Regions from separate parts of the Massilia sp. METH4 genome, predicted to be linked through region 1. Evidence: predicted binding sites of a transcription regulator. Region 1 holds the regulator's gene; each other region holds the start of a gene.
What was found. The regulator sigma-54, encoded in region 1, starts transcription at its own class of promoters, with help from an activator protein. The targets are predictions, from matches to a motif close to TGGCANGNAANCTGCTTT.
Positions count from the first base shown of each region.

Region 2: V6Z91_RS16735 (PEP-CTERM sorting domain-containing protein) is a predicted target of sigma-54. The motif match lies at 1,151-1,168, and genes of this name have one in related genera.
Region 3: V6Z91_RS20530 (PEP-CTERM sorting domain-containing protein) is a predicted target of sigma-54. The motif match lies at 1,464-1,481, and genes of this name have one in related genera.
Region 4: V6Z91_RS23950 (PEP-CTERM sorting domain-containing protein) is a predicted target of sigma-54. The motif match lies at 1,270-1,287, and genes of this name have one in related genera.

Region 1 covers NZ_CP146614.1:2,364,194-2,366,389, reverse strand. Annotated here, with positions in the region: gene raiA (ribosome-associated translation inhibitor RaiA) at 1-174, opposite strand, end outside; gene V6Z91_RS10480 (RNA polymerase factor sigma-54) at 275-1,744, opposite strand; gene lptB (LPS export ABC transporter ATP-binding protein) at 1,795-2,196, opposite strand, start outside.
Region 2 covers NZ_CP146614.1:3,799,151-3,801,346, forward strand. Annotated here, with positions in the region: gene V6Z91_RS16730 (glutamine amidotransferase) at 1-394, shown strand, start outside; gene V6Z91_RS16735 (PEP-CTERM sorting domain-containing protein) at 476-1,117, opposite strand; gene V6Z91_RS16740 (hypothetical protein) at 1,489-2,001, shown strand; gene V6Z91_RS16745 (hypothetical protein) at 2,047-2,196, opposite strand, start outside.
Region 3 covers NZ_CP146614.1:4,664,260-4,666,455, forward strand. Annotated here, with positions in the region: gene V6Z91_RS20525 (NAD(P)/FAD-dependent oxidoreductase) at 1-296, shown strand, start outside; gene V6Z91_RS20530 (PEP-CTERM sorting domain-containing protein) at 663-1,394, opposite strand; gene V6Z91_RS20535 (amino acid adenylation domain-containing protein) at 1,641-2,196, opposite strand, start outside.
Region 4 covers NZ_CP146614.1:5,430,077-5,432,272, reverse strand. Annotated here, with positions in the region: gene V6Z91_RS23955 (XrtA system polysaccharide chain length determinant) at 1-145, opposite strand, end outside; gene V6Z91_RS23950 (PEP-CTERM sorting domain-containing protein) at 296-1,210, opposite strand; gene V6Z91_RS23945 (long-chain N-acyl amino acid synthase) at 1,348-2,178, shown strand; gene V6Z91_RS23940 (FAD-binding oxidoreductase) at 2,178-2,196, shown strand, end outside.

The DNA of each region.
Region 1 (2,196 bases):
ATTGATTTCCGCCTTCTGCCTTTTTTCTTTCTCGGTGAGATTATCTACACTCAGGATCACACTTACATCGATCAGCTGATCGAAATGGCGTCTAACGCGTTCCAGCTTGTTCTGCACATACTCGCGAATGGCAGGGGTAACGTCGATATGGTGTCCACTGATAGTCAGATTCATACACACACTCCTAAAGAAATATTTACAGGTTCGTGCGGTCTCCACCAATCAAGACGGCGGCGCAGAGGAACCCATGCACTGCATGAAAAGCAAAGAGTGACTACAAAGACTTGCGGAGGCTGACTGGAGGGATTTTCAATGCTTCGCGATACTTGGCGACGGTGCGCCGTGCAATCACCATGCCTTGTTCACCCAGCATGTCCGCAATCTTACTGTCGGATAAAGGGTTCTTCGGGTCTTCGGCTCCTGTGAATTGCACAATCAGCGCCCTGATCGCAGTCGAGGAAGCTTCCCCACCAGCTTCGGTTGCGACATGGCTGCCAAAAAAGTACTTCAACTCAAACATGCCGTGAGGGGTCAGCATGTATTTTTGAGTTGTTACCCGAGAGATAGTGCTCTCGTGCAGGCCCAGTGTATCAGCAATCTCGCGCAACACAAGGGGCCTCATTGCCACAGCGCCATGCGAGAAAAAGTTCTTCTGCCGCTCGACGATGGCCTGGGCCACGCGGAGGATGGTGTCGAAGCGCTGGCGCATGTTCTTGATGAGCCACTTGGCTTCCTGCAACTGGGCGCTCATCTGCGATTCGCCCTTGCCCTGCTTGAGCAGGCTGGCATACAGCGCATTGACACGCAGGCGCGGCATCACGTCGTTGTTCAGTGTGACGACCCAGCCGTTGCGTCCTTTCTTCACCACCACGTCCGGTACCACATAGTCTGACACGTCGGGTGCGAAGGCGGCGCCCGGATGCGGATTGCATTGGCGAATCACGGCCTGCGCCTCTCGCAAGTCTTCGTCATCGCAATCGAGCGCCTTCTTGAGCTTGTTGAAGTCGCGCTGGGCGAACCATTGCAGGTGTTTTTCGACGATGCACAGCGCCATGCGGCGGGTCACCAGCGGCACGTTCGGCATGCGCCGGATCTGCAGCGCCAGGCATTCGGAGGCGTTGCGGGCGCCGATGCCGGGCGGGTCGAAGCTCTGCAGCAGTTTCAGGGCCGTGCGCAACTCGTCGATCTCGATTTCCAGCTCTTCCGGCAAGCGTTCATGGATCTCTTCCAGGCTCTCTTCGAGATAGCCGTTGTCGTCCAGCGCGTCGATGATCAGTTCCACCAGGGCGCGATCGCGGGATTCGAGGACCGTGACGCGCATCTGCTCCATCAGGTGCTCGCGCAGGCTGCGGTGGCTCGCTTCCAGCTGCGGGCGGGCATCGTCGTCGTCCGGGCCCTTGCCGCTGCCGGCGCTGCCCCAGTCGAGGTCGCCGGTGGCCAGCCCTTCGCCATCGCCGCCGTCATACGCCTCCGGTTCCGGCGCGGCCGGCGCGTCGTGCGCCGGGCCGCCCTCCGGCGGCGCCTCGGTGCCGCCCTGCGAGGTATTGATCGCGCCATCGGCCAGCAGGCGCACCGAGCGGTCGAGCGGATCGTCGAGCCGCTCGAGCAGGGGGTTATCGGTCAGCAGCTGTTCCAGTTCCTGGTGCAGCTCCAGCGTGGACAATTGCAGCAGCCGGATCGACTGCTGCAGTTGCGGCGTCAGCGCGAGATGCTGGGAAGTGCGCAGTTGCAAAGACTGTTTCATGGCTGATCAATAACGTTCAAGGGCTGCGTTCAAGGGCTGGAAATGGTGGATCACATGCGGAAATGTTCACCCAGATAAACGCGGCGCACGGATTCGTCGGCAATGATGTCGTCCGGCCGGCCGGAAGCCAGTACGCTGCCCTGATTGATGATATACGCCCGGTCGCAGATGCCCAGCGTTTCGCGCACGTTGTGATCCGTGATCAATACGCCGATGCCACGCTCCTTCAGGAAGCGCACGATGCGCTGGATTTCGATCACCGCGATCGGGTCCACGCCGGCGAACGGCTCGTCGAGCAGCACGAAACGCGGGTTGGTGGCCAGCGCGCGGGCGATTTCCACGCGGCGCCGCTCGCCGCCGGACAGCGACAGCGCCGTGTTCTCGCGCAGCTTCTCGATCTGCAGGTCGGCCAGCAGCGCGTTCAGCCGCGCATCGATGTCGGCCTTCGGCAA
Region 2 (2,196 bases), 1.4 Mb from region 1:
CGTCGAGCGCCGGGCGGGCAACAAGGAAATCGGCTGGGGCGAGCTCGCGTTGCACGCGACGCCGGGCGCGCTTGAAGCACTGCGCGGCGTGCCCGTGCTGCACTGGCACGGCGATAACATCGTGCTGCCGTCGCACATCGACTCGCTGGCATCCACGCCAGGCACGCCGTGCCAGGCATTCGGTGTCGGCAGCCACACGCTTGGCTTGCAGTTCCACACGGAGTTCGCCGGCGGGCAACTGGAAGCCTGGCTGAGCGGGCATGCTGTCGAACTGGCGCATGCGGGCGTGGACCTGCATCGGCTGCGGGCCGACACCGCACGATACGCGGTTGGATTGGAACGGGCGGGCATGGCGCTGCTGGAACGCTGGCTCGATGGAGTGCGGTCAGCCTGACGATTCAACGGTGGGCTGGCGGTCCGGAAACCGCCAGCCGGCGCACGCCGCAAGTACTCGCGGCGTGCGTGCTCGACCTGCTTACTTGTTTGCTTGTTTGCGGCGGCGTGCCACTACCGAGATCACGCCCAGACCAGCGAGCAGCATGCCGATCGTTTCCGGTTCCGGCACCGGTGGAGCGACACTGCCGGGAAGGACCTGCACGTTCACGACATCGAAGCCTGGGGAGGCGCCGAGACTGTCCAGGCCCACGATCTTGATGGCACGGACCGGATCGGTGAAGCCGATCGAAGCGAGATCGAACGCCGTCGTTTCATCATCCGCCGCAACGCCGAGCAGGACGAAATTGATCGTATCCGAACTGACGTAGACGTTCGCGCGCTCGCCGCTGGCGCCGGTCTCCTGGATGAAGATATCGTCTCCAACGCCGTCGATCGCGGTTTCGTCCGTGAACCCCACGGTGACGTACGAACCGGTTGGAAGCGACAGGAAATCGCCATAGCCGATCGAGCCTGGTTCGCTGCCCAATACCACGTCGGTGGTCACCGGGCTGTATCCCGTGAAGGCCCCGATGCCACCGTACGGGCCAGCGATAGGGCCCGCGCCGCTATCGTGGTAATCGAGGACGACGTCGGCGTAGCCGACTTCGGCGTGGGCTTGCAGGCTGAATGCTGCCGAGGCCATGGCCAGGGCGGTGATGACGAACTTGCGTAACACTGACATGCGGTTTTCCTTTGAATAGTTGGGAAACGCCGTATAGCAGAGTTCGTGCCAGCTTTTTAAATACCTGTTTTCATTAGGGTCTGATAAATAGCGATCTGAAAGTTGTAAAAAAATCCGACGGTGGCGCATGGGGCATGAGATTCGGCATCGTCATACCGGTGCGGCGGTAGAGGAAGCGCTGCTTGGTATCCGCACACGCTTCGCATACCATGGCGTCCTCTTTACTGTTGACAATGGGTGTGAGCCGCCGGCCGGCACGGCACCCGATGCGAAAACCAATGCGTATGTTCCGAAACCGCTTTCGTCGCCATTTGACCGCCGTCGCCGGCTTGATCGTTGCCTCGAGTGCACAAGCAGCAGGCCCTGATCTGTTGAGCCGCGAAGTGTGCAAGGAAGCCGTGCCGCAGGTGGCGAAGGCGCTCGCCGGCGTGCTCGAGCCGGTGCGGCGCCACGGGCACTGCATGTCCGGCGACTTCAACGGCGACGGCAGGCCCGATGTGCTGATGGTCGTGAAGGTGTTGACCGCAGGCGCGCCGGCGGGGGCCAACATCAAGGCCATTTACCCGTTCCACGACAAGGAGGGTGGCAAGGGGCGCTTGCAGTTCCTCGCCCTGCATTCCACGGCGGCCAGCAAACCGGCCGACTGGCTGCGCTACGACAGGCTGCTGCTCGACGGTGCTTCGCCGATCCTGGTGCTGCGTCATCCGGAGATGGCGTCGGACATGGAGCGCGTCTCCCAGCGCTCGAGCGAGGTGGCCGAGTTGCAGGTGCCGCGCCGCCAGATGCGCGGGGAGGCCGTGTTGCTGGGAACGGAAGCGGTATCGGCGATCCTTTACTGGAACGGCAAGACTTACGTCTTTCACGAAGATCCGGCGGGGCCCTGACAGCAAGGCAATGCGGAGCCGATAGAGCCCGCAGGCGCGAACGCATCAGCGCAAGTCGTCAGCGCAATAGTAGATGGTTCCCGCCACCGGCACGCTTGCTTCCAGCGCCCGCAGGTTCGCCTCCATGCCGGTCTTGGCGACGCTGACAGCCCCCCGGGCCGGTTCCTTCAGCAGCACGATGTGGTCGAAGTCCGG
Region 3 (2,196 bases), 2.3 Mb from region 1:
CGGCGCTCGCCGGCGTACGCCTGGCCGACGGCCGCGAGATCGCCCTCGGCGGCCTGTTCGTGGCGCCGCGCACGCAGCCGGCCAGCCCGCTGGCGGCCCAACTGGGCTGCGTGCTGGACGAAGGCATGTTCGGGCCGCACGTGCGGGTGGATGAGCTCAAGCAGACCACGGTGCCCGGGGTGTTCGCGGCGGGCGACGTGGCGATGGCGATGCACAGCGCGCCGCTCGCGGCGGCGGCCGGCATGCTGGCCGGCGTGGCGGCCCACCGGTCGCTGGTGTTTCCGGCGGGCGCCTGAGGTGCTGTCCTGAGGTGCTGTCCTGAGGTGCTGCCCTGAGGCGCTGTCCTGAGGGGCTGCCCCAAGGCGCGGCCACCACGCCTGTCGGCATGGCGTCCTGTCATCGGGACGCGCATGTCGGCCTTCGGCAGGGAGCCAGGCGCTTTGCCGCGGGCGGGGAAACGCTTGTGGACGGTCACGGACGACGGGGATGCTTCATGCCTGTGAGCAGGCCATGAATTCAGCGGTGGCGTGCGCCGTGAACCGCCGCGCGGTGCACCTGGAAGCACGCGCGGCGGACCGGGCCCGACGGGATTGCCGCACCGACTGTCAAATTTTCCGACAGCCGGTGGCCGCCCGTCCCGGCGGGCGGCCGTCAGCAGGCCGTCAAGCCTGGCTGCGCCGGCGCAGGAAGCCCAGCGCCAGCAGGCCGCCGCCCAGCATCACGTACGTCGACGGCTCGGGAACCGCCGTCGTCATGCCATAGAAGTTGCCGGTGCCGACCACGTGGTTGTCGGCGCCGGGATACGGTTGCGTGAAGCTGGACGAGAACGCCAGGTCGGCGCCGCCCGCCTGCATGTTCGTGTCGAAGTACTGGGCGGCCACGCCACCCACCACGTCGAGCTGGCCCAGGCCGCTCAGGTTGGGCGGCATCATGGAATTGACCGTTCCCCGCAGCGTATAGCCATTGTATTCATGGCCAGCCAGGTCCAGCCAGAGGGTGCCGAGGCCGACGTTGTCGTCGTTCATCGTCAGCGGGTCGGATGGATTGATCGTGGAAGGACCGTCATTCATGTAGATCCGCACGTAGCCGCCGGTATACAGCGTGGTGCCGCCTTCCGTGCTGGCCGGCGTGTAGCCGCCGTACACGATGGTCAGCTCGCAGCCGGGGCAGAACTGGTCCTGCCCGGTGCCGTTCATGGTCGACACGATGCCGAAGCCGCGCGCGGTGCCGTCGGGCTCGAAGATCTGGTGCATCTGCACCGACGACGAGGAGAAGTCCAGGCCGTATTCCGGATCCCAGGTCACGCCGCCCACGGTTTGCGGGGCCGCGTGCGCCGAGGCCATTGCTGCAACCGCCACTGCCACACCCACTGCTGCTTGTTTGATCGTCTTCACTATTAGCTCCAGGTAGTTGTAAGGGTTACACGGGTCTCTTTCGGAACCTTGTTATTGTTTGCATATCGATACGCATTTTTCGTGCCGAAAGCTGGCCTGTTATGTACAAGTCGTTGATTCGATGCGAGTAACTACCGGATGGATAGCGATAGGAAACCGTTGAGAGAGCCCGGCTGTAAAATTTTTCGACAGCCGTGATCGCCGCCACGGATGAATCGGGCTTTCTACGGGCTTTCTACGGGTTTTCTAGTTCAGCAGCGCGCGCCAGCGCGGTCGCCATATGCCGGCGGCGGGCAGCCGCGTAGCGGCATCCCGGTCGACTCCGGAAGGCAGGGCGGGCGACGGTTGCGGCAGCGCCGGGCCGGAGGGCGCGCTCGCGGCGGGCCTGGGCGCCGGCTGTGAGGGCGGCTCGCTGGCCGGCCCGTCGGGTTGGCCGTCGAGCGTGCCGTCCACCAGCCAGCGCACCTGCATGCCGGTGCGGAACAGGCGCTCGCCGCCCGCCAGCGGATGCGTGACGAAGCGGCCGTGCCGCTGGCGCGAGCCGTCGAGGAGTCGCCCTACGCCCGCGCCGCCCACGTGCAATTCGCCCGGAACGCCGATCGGTGCCGGCAGGCCGTGGGCATCGAGCACGAATACCGCCATGTCCGGCAGCGGGTGGCCGAGCGTGCCGGCGTGGTCCGGGGCCCCGGCATCGAGCGGGCGGCAGGTCGCGTACACGCCCGTCCCGGCGCTGCCGTGCATGGCGAACACCCGCGCGCCGCGCGGGTGGCGGCGCCGCCAGTCGGCGACAACGGGGGTAGCC
Region 4 (2,196 bases), 3.1 Mb from region 1:
GGGCGGTCGTCTGATAGTCGTCCGGCATCAGGTAGACCTTGCTCCAGCCGCCGGTCGCCACGAGCCAGGCCACGATCACTGCGCACCAGCGATATTTCCAGATTCCCTTCAATCCGGATTGCAGCTGGGCGATGATTTCTTCCATGACTGTTTTCTCCGAGTGCACCTTGTCCGAACGATTATATGGCTGGGGTTGCAGCCCCCGATCCGTACCTGCTGAGCTCTTGCGTGGCGTCAAAAAAAAGCGTACCGCCGGGATCTCCGGCGGTACGCGCAGGCGGCGGGCAGGTCCGGCTCAGGACTTGCGCCGGCGGCTGACCAGCGACATGCTGAGCAGGCCACCGGCGAGGATTGCCAGCGTTGCCGGTTCCGGCACTTCTTCCTGCAGCACGTTGGCCAGCGTGTTGTGCTGGATCGTCAGCTGGTACAGCGTACCCGCGGTCAGCGTGCCGGTCGTGGAGTCGGTGTCGAGCGTGGACGTATAGGTGAAGTTGTAGGGCGTGGTGCCCGGATTCTGGTCCGTCGCGCTGCGCAGCGAATTGCTGTTCAACTCTTCCGGCGCGAACGAGTACACGACGGCACCGGTGGTGGTGTCCACGATGTTCACGGACCAGGACAACCGTGCGTTCGCGTTCGAGATCGGGCCACCGTCGATCACTCGTGCATCCGAGTAAGCGTTGGCAGTGAAGTCGAACGTGATGGTGCCGCCGCTTCCCAGCGCGAACTGGAAGGACGTCGAGGTGCCGACGTCCGAGTTGGCGGCGCCGATGCTGTTGTTCGAGATCGATGCCGTGTCCGCGCGGGTCTGCGCCGTCGCGCCGCCACCGATGATCGAGCCGGCCAGGGTCTGGTTGGCATAGGCGAAGTCCGCCGCGATGACGCCGGTCGGAGTGAAGGATGCGCCCACTGCCGCGCACCCGGCGGCGCTACCTGCGCATGACGGACCGGCAATGGCGGGGGCCGGGACCGGCTGGGAAGCGTTGTGTGCGTCCACAAAGCCATTGAACGTCGCAGTCGTATGCGCATCGTTGGTCCCGGTCAGCACCGTGAAATCGGCCGCCGTCAACGCCACGCCGCCCCTCGTCAGCTGCAGGTTGTTAACGGACAGGATCGACGTTGCATACGTATCGGCGTAGGCGCTGCCCATCCCCCCGATGCCCAGCGTCACGGCTGCCGCCGTGGCCAGGAGACCTTTCTTGAACATGTTCATGACGTGCTACTCCTTGTAAGTGATTGCGGCCGCAACGTGCAGTGCCGACGACCAGCTACTCAGCAGCAATCGTGCCACTTCAAAGTGTTCCTTGAAATCAAAGGCTTAGCCAATCCTGCCAGCGTTCGACGGGCAACTTGAAAAAAAGTCCGACGCTTTGCGGAACTCGCGGCCGTGACAGCAGTCTGATGTGCATGGACCTTTCCAGAGCAACCGGGGGCACAATGCAACACGACGATCCAATTATTTCCTTCGAAGCCGCGGCCAAGCTGCGCGACCTGGTCATCCGCGAGCAGGAAGCGAGCATCGCCCATACCCATGCCATCGATATGCAGGTGTTTCATATTCGCATGGCAAGTACCGCCGGTCACCGCGAGGCGGCCAACCTGTTGCTACGAAAGATGTATGGCTGGCGCGGCTATGATGTCGACGCCGGCACGCAGCATGCCCCGAACCGTATCACCCTCTATGCGGAAACGGGCGGCGCCACGGTCGGCACGATGTCGCTGTGTCTCGACGACCCGAAGATCGGTTTGCCGGCGGATGAAAACTTTCGCGACAAGCTCGATGAACTCAGGGCCGCGGGCCGGCGGCTGTGCGAGCCTTCGCGGCTCGCCATCGACAAGAACGTGACGAAACGCGTGTTCGCGTCGCTGATCCACATCTCCTACATCTATGCGCACAATATCCACGGCTATACCGACTATGTCATCGAAGTGAATCCACGCCACGTCATGTTCTACAAGCGCATGCTCGGTTTCCGTGATTTCGGCGGCGAGCGGCCATGCACCCGGGTCGGCGCGCCGGCCGTGCTGCTGCGGCTCGAGCTGGAATACATGGGCGAGCAGATTGGCGCGTTCGCCGGGATGATGGAACAGGCGCCAGGCGAGCGCTCGTTCTACCCGTATTTCTTCCCGCTGCGTGACGAGTCTGGCATCACCTCGCGCCTCATCCAGGGGCGCGACTGATGGCGGCTTCCGGAGACG